2 linked regions of the Planctopirus limnophila DSM 3776 genome follow. The protein of the gene in region 1 interacts with the protein of each later gene in a pairwise test. Links are inferred from orthologs where the notes say so. Each region holds a gene or a part of one and is shown in the gene's direction. Other genes may lie near its edges. The genes, in order: panC and PLIM_RS16005.

The links.
Region 2: the proteins of panC (region 1) and PLIM_RS16005 interact in binary tests that used the Escherichia coli proteins (3 or more experiments, as listed by UniProt). The link is inferred for Planctopirus limnophila DSM 3776 from one-to-one orthologs.

The regions. Positions count from the first base shown.
Region 1 is NC_014148.1:2,906,666-2,909,984, reverse strand. Bases 257-3,248 are described here. They hold panC (pantoate--beta-alanine ligase), read left to right. Parts: upstream 257-1,313; coding sequence 1,314-2,183; downstream 2,184-3,248. Other genes in these bases: PLIM_RS11600 (prolipoprotein diacylglyceryl transferase), read left to right, coding at 2,249-3,248; PLIM_RS11610 (DUF1571 domain-containing protein), read left to right, coding at 350-1,189. Also shown: PLIM_RS11620 (DUF1570 domain-containing protein), read left to right, coding at 1-109; more of PLIM_RS11600, read left to right, coding at 3,249-3,319. UniProt on the Escherichia coli protein: Catalyzes the condensation of pantoate with beta-alanine in an ATP-dependent reaction via a pantoyl-adenylate intermediate.
Region 2 is NC_014148.1:4,035,558-4,038,758, forward strand. What follows is about bases 119-2,992. They hold PLIM_RS16005 (NUDIX hydrolase), read left to right. Parts: upstream 119-1,224; coding sequence 1,225-1,761; downstream 1,762-2,992. Other genes in these bases: PLIM_RS16000 (NAD(P)/FAD-dependent oxidoreductase), read right to left, coding at 119-907; truD (tRNA pseudouridine(13) synthase TruD), read right to left, coding at 1,800-2,992. Also shown: more of PLIM_RS16000, read right to left, coding at 1-118; more of truD, read right to left, coding at 2,993-3,026; PLIM_RS16015 (peptidylprolyl isomerase), read right to left, coding at 3,198-3,201.

The DNA.
Region 1 (3,319 bases):
TGAGTACTTTGAGACCATCAGTGAAGGGGGCGTACCCCAGTCTTTCAGTCAGGCATTTCCAGCTCAGCTTGGCAATTGGGGCAGCTTATATGCTCAGCATTTCCGTTGATCGCCGATGAAACTCCAGGTCAACGCCATGTGTGCCACTCACAATTGGTAGATACAAAAGTCCATTTTCGTCAGGTGCTCATCCCTGTTCAATATGACCAAACCGAAATCGACAAACCGCATTTCGCGGCACTCTTCGTCGAAACTTCGATTGCCCAAAATCCTCTGAGCGTATAACGTGCCAATAGGACTGATATTGTGGAAATTGCAAGGCTGCAATTTCCACCACGGAGGGATTGGCATGTGGTTGGTTATCGATAGACCGTCGGGCGCTCGTTTTGTCAGGGCCAGTCTGCTGACTGGCTGTATTGGATTACTTTTGCTGGCAGTTTCAGGCCAGACTCTGGCACAGCAAGCCCCGGCGGCAGTCAATACCGCAGCAGAAATCAGTGAAGCCCACCCTCTGGCACCTGCCTTAAAGCTCGCTTATGAATCTCGCGAAGCGCTGAAGGATGTGGTTGATTACGACGCGACATTCAGCAAGCGGGAATTGATTAACGGAAAACTGAAGCCACAAGTCTGCTATGTTCGCATTCGCAAGCAGCCTTTCAGTGTCTACATGAAGTTCATCAAGCCCAATGAAGGGCGTGAGGTGATCTTTGTCGAGGGGCAGAACAAGAATATGCTGCAGGGCCATGAGACGGGCGTCCTGTCGATGATCGGGACGGTTTCACTCCCGATTGATGGCCCCGACGCCATGGCTGAAAATCGCTATCCCATTACCATGCTCGGCATTCATAGCCTGCTGGATCAGGTCATCAAGCAGTGGGAGAGTGAAGCCCGATACGGTGAGGTCGAGGTGAATTTCTATCGGAATGCCAAACTGGGCAAAGACATCAATGTGGAGGTGATCGAGTCCACGCACCCCAAGCCTCGGAATCAGTTTCGATTTCACATGACGAGGCTGTTTCTCGATAAAGCCACCAGGCTGCCACTTCGAGTCGAGCAGTATGGGTTTCCCCAGTCGGGCGATCAGTCTCCACCGCTGGTCGAAGAGTATTCTTATGTTTCGTTGAGAACGAATCTGGGGCTGAAAAACATCGATTTTTCGGTGGATAATCCGCAGTACAAATTCAAGTGATCTCCAGTTGGCGTAATCCCGGTTTGCGTCATCCTGAGAGTTCATGGATTTGCCAGCAAGTATGCTGTACCAGCAGCTCTCGTCGAGTGGAAGCAACCACCAATCAAGTTCAGGAAGGCGATCAGTGAGGGTTGTCGAGACGATTGCCGAATGTCGCAAGGAGTTATCTAAGCTGCGGCAATTTGGAGGACGAACCGGGTTTGTACCCACCATGGGAGCGCTCCATGCCGGCCATGTCAGCTTGATGGAGATCTGTCGCCCACAGGTGGAGATTTCAGTCGCCAGTATCTTCGTCAATCCGACCCAGTTTGCACCCACGGAAGATTTGAGTCGTTATCCGCGACCCCTGGAACATGATCTGGAATTGTGTCGAGCAAGTGGTGTGGATCTGGTCTTTGTGCCGACTGTGGCAGAAATGTATCCGCCACTCGCTCAGACCACGGTGTCGGTCTCCACTCTAACCACTCTCTGGGAAGGGCAATTGCGGCCCACACATTTTCAGGGTGTGACCACGGTCGTGACAAAACTCTTCAATATTGTTCAGCCCCAAGTCGCTTTCTTTGGACAGAAGGATTATCAGCAGCAGGCGATTCTCCGGAGGATGGTGCAGGATCTGGATCAGCCTGTCAAAATCCGCACTTGCAGCACGATTCGAGAATCTGATGGCCTGGCAATGAGCAGTCGCAATGCTTATCTGACCAGCGAGCAGCGATCTCAGGCCACTCAGATTTTTCGTGGTCTCGCGAAATCGGAAAGCCTCTGGCAGGCTGGTGAGCGATCCCCAGCCGTGCTGGAACATGCCATTAAAACAACAATTGCTGAAGTCTCGGCACTCGACATCGATTATGTCGCTATTGTCGATCCCGAAACATTAAAACTACTGGATACGATTGATACTGGAGCTGTGGCCCTGGTGGCCTGCCGATTAGGAACCACCCGGCTAATTGATAATCTGCTCCTGGGGAATGCGAGACAGATTGTTGAGAGTGATTGACACAATTTCCGCCACTCCTCCATTCGATTCTGCCAAGAACGTCCAGGCCTTCTGAAAGATGAACCATGCTCCAGGTCTTGTTCCGTATCCCCTGGGATCATCTGACGATTGGGGGCGTGGAGATTCCCACCTTTGGGTTGGGGATTGTGCTCTTCGCCTGGGCCTTATTGGGAACGGCTATTGTTGGTCGCATGGCGTGGCAAGGCCGGGTCTCTGACCTGCTTCGAGATCCACTGGCAGTGGGAATCTGGGGAGCAGCGGGAGTGGCGATCTGGATGGCTCCCACGATTGGGCCGAAGTTTGCGCCAGAGGGGATCCCGTTTTTTGGTTACGGGCTGATGCTGTTTATCGGCTTTACGACGGCCGTTTTTCTGGCAACCAGGCGAGCGGCAGAGCAGGGGTTACCACCTGAAAAAATCTGGGATCTGGCTGTGGCGATTTTTATTCCCGGGTTAATTGGTGCCCGTCTGTTCTTTGCTGTCCAGTATCCCGAGAAGGTTTTTACGGGTCGTACGCTGCTGGAAAATGTGCTGTCGTTTGTGAATTTATCCCAGGGAGGAATTGTCCTCTTTGGCGGGTTATTGATGGGCACAGTCGCCTATTTTGTGTTCTGTTACTGGAACCGGATTGATCCACTTCGGCTGGCTGACATCATCACACCATCGATTTTTGTGGGCGTCGGTTTTGGTCGCATTGGCTGTCTGCTCAATGGTTGCTGTTACGGAGACGTCTGTCATCTCCCCTTTGCCATTCAGTTTCCAGGCTCGAGTGTTACCTACAGTGAATTCGTGTACCGGGGTGTCATCAGTCCTGTTGAATTGGCCACTCCCTGGCTGCAACCAACGCAAATCTACAGTGCGATTGATGGATTTATTATCGCTTTGGCAGCGTATTTGTACTATCCGTACCGCACCCGGCATGGCGCCGTCTTTGGCCTGGCGGTGCTGACGTATTCCATCACACGCTATCTGATTGAACTCCTGCGAAGCGACGAAGAGGGGCAATTTTCGACCTCGCTGACGATTTCGCAATGGGTAAGTTTAGGTGTGGGAATTTGTGTTTGTGCACTTTTGGTATATGTGTTCTTCTGTGCACAAAAGTTGCAGCGAAAAAGACTCACGGAGTCAGTTCCCGGT
Region 2 (3,201 bases), 1.1 Mb from region 1 along the record:
AGGCATCACCAATCAGCACCCACCCCTGCCCTGCTGCCTGCTTTGCCCGATAGGAATATTCCTTGGCAGCCCGATACTGATCACATCGCTCGGCACCCTCCAATCGAACTTTCACACCCGGGCAGTGATCCACCTCTTCCTGGAAGAGTTCTCCCAGGTCTTTTGTGCGCTGCTTGTTAAAAAGATGCGAGAAATCTGCGACAACACCCACACTGGTAATGTTGTCGTGCAGCGGGATGTACCAGAACCAGCCTTTCTTACCTTCTGTCTGAATGACAGAGGTTGCACCGCCATTCTCACCCTCATCTCGCCAGGCATTTTTGTAGTAGGTCCAGACGGCGGCTTTTTTCAGTTCGCTATCCCATGTCCTCAATTGCAGGCGATCGAGCAGCACTGAGCTTTGGCCACTCCCATCAATCACCACCTGGGCTCGCACCTGACGCTCTTCACCGGTCGCCTCATTTTTGACGCGTACTCCCACGCATCGATCGTCTTCAAAGATCGCTTCCAGCACACGATGATTCTCATGAACCTGCACGCCCGCCTCGCGAGCGTGATCCAGCAGCATCAGATCAAAATCGGCTCTGCGCACCTGCCATGTCTGCGAAGATTCGACGGGCTTGTACTGTGTAAAGAAAAATGGAGCCGAGACTTTGCCCGTATCACTCACAAACTGCACGCTGTATTTCTTAACGAAGTGGCTGTCTTTCAGTCGCTCGAGCAGCCCCGTGCGTGCAAAAACTCCATAGGTGCAGGGAATCAGCGATTCCCCGATATGGAATCGCGGAAAAACTTCCCGCTCGAACAACTGCACGCGATGACCAGCCTGCGCCAGAAGTGTCGCCGCTGTTGCACCCGCCGGGCCACCACCAATCACAATCACTTCAGGATCAAGGCTCTGGATCATCGCAGACCACCATCCAACAGAAGATCAAAACTTATTCACAGACCTTGTCAGCCAAAGTCGCCGACAATTAACAATTGTTTCAACAAGTATTTTGTCGGCAACTCCCCCGATCGGCAAGAGGAAACTTTTTCATGACTGATTGCCATGTTAGCCAGACTTGTCATAAAATTACGCAACTCCATTTATAATAAACACTTACGAAACCAAAATAACTTTTGTGCTGTGAACGAGGCCAGCACTTCCCATCGCGACAGAACCGCTACAATCCGCTGCAGCAACTCAAACATCCACAGAGCTCGATCTACAGAAAGCCGTTCATGGAACACGCTCACTCCACAGAAGAACTCTTTGATGTGGTCAACGAGGCTGACGAAGTGATCGACGTCTTGCCCAGATCAGTCGTCCATGCCCGTAAGCTCTGGCATCGCGCGGTTCATGTCCTGGTCTTTAACTCAGCGGGCGAACTGCTGATTCATCAGCGGTCAGCACAAAAAGATGAGGAGCCACTCACCTGGAACTCCTCCTGCTCAGGCCATGTCTCGGCAGGAGAAGATTACGACCTGGCCGCCAGACGTGAACTTCAGGAAGAGCTAGGGCTCGACACACCCATCGAAACGATCGGACAGCTCCCAGCCTCGCCCAAACTCGCTTACGAACACACACGAGTTTATCGCACGGTCACCGACCAGCCACCTGTCTTCGATCCCGGCGAAATTGCACAGGGCTGCTATCGCACTCTCCCCGAAATCATGGCCGACGTCGCTGCCCGGCCATCAGTCTATTCCCAGCCATTTCGCACGATTCTCGCGTGGTACCAGGCAGAGCACCTCAACAAACCATCGCCAAAGATTTAGTGCTTTTGATCGATGCCTAACGCAACGCAAAGGTCCCGTTAGTCCTCTTCAGCCACAGCGACCGAACTCCCGGCTGCCTCGTGTGTGCGCTCACTCACAGCCGTCGGGTCGAGGGTCAATCGCTTGAGCACAATCGTCGCATACGAACCACGCGGCAACTCAAAGTCACACGTCACTTTGTATCGACCTGCATACTGCTCATCACTGGCCATCGCCATCTGCAGATTATGTGGCACAATGAGCGCCGGCCTTTCTCCCTTGGAGAAGAAACTGTCCCGCGGATACTTCACCCGCAGTTCGCGTAACTCAATCCCCAGTTCCCGCAGAACATTCTCATAATGCGCTTCGAGAGCCGATCCTTCCAGATCAATCCGTGCGGAAGGCAAAGGGAGTTTGACTCGTGACAGTTCGTCCTGCTCTTCCATCGTCAACGACGTGCAGAAGGCGACCTGCTGAGCCGAAAGACCCACTTCGTAAACCCGCTCATGCCAGACCTTACTGCGAATCAATTCTGCCAGAATATGATTCCACAAATAGCTCTGGTAAGCCGACAGAAACAACCCTCGCAAATCGACACGAATGAGTGCGAAAGCATTCTTGAAGTTAGTGGGATGATCACACAGGTAAGTCACAATACTGCGACGCGACGACTGGGCCAGCTTGGCTTTGCAATCGACCCAGTTGCCCCAGTTGTCGCGAAGAATACGCTTTTCTTCGCGATCATCAGGCCGATCATGCGGATTCGGTTCGGCCAGTGCCAGCCATAACGCTCGCTCGTAATTCCCTGCGCACCAAGGCTGAGCAATAAACTCCCGCGACGCACCGAGCGAGCCAAATCGCTGATCATCAAAATAATTCGGCAGCCGATCGACCAGCAGCGATTCCCGCAGATTCACATACTTTTGAGCCACATTCCGAGGCAGATCGCGAATGACAATGTGAAAGCGATTGCCGGAAATATCGGTCGGGCCAAAGTGCTGCTTCGTCTGCCCCTGATAAACCAGCGTAAAGTTCTGCTGATTCAAATCCCGCCTAGGACCACGACTGATCGTCACATATTGCTGGGTAATCGCATGACGATCTTTGAGACCACCATAACTGATGTGCTCTCGCTTGATTTTCCATCGGCGCAAAATCGCTTCGATGGCTTCGGGAGTTCCCAGCGATGTCTTCGTAAGTTTATAGACGGCATAATTACCGCCCTGAATCTCAAACTCACTCAGTTCTTCAACCTGGAAATCTTCGGGGAGGCACTTCAATTTCATGCGTGCAGCCACAGCTGGAGTGGGCAAAAGCGTCGTTGGTTCCAATGAACGACAACAGTATAACGACCGCATTGACCACAAGCTATGGGTGTACGGAAAACCACATTTTTCGCAACCAGCAACGGACTTTCTGGCGTCAACAATCCTCGTATCTATTATCCAGATAGAGGGTTAT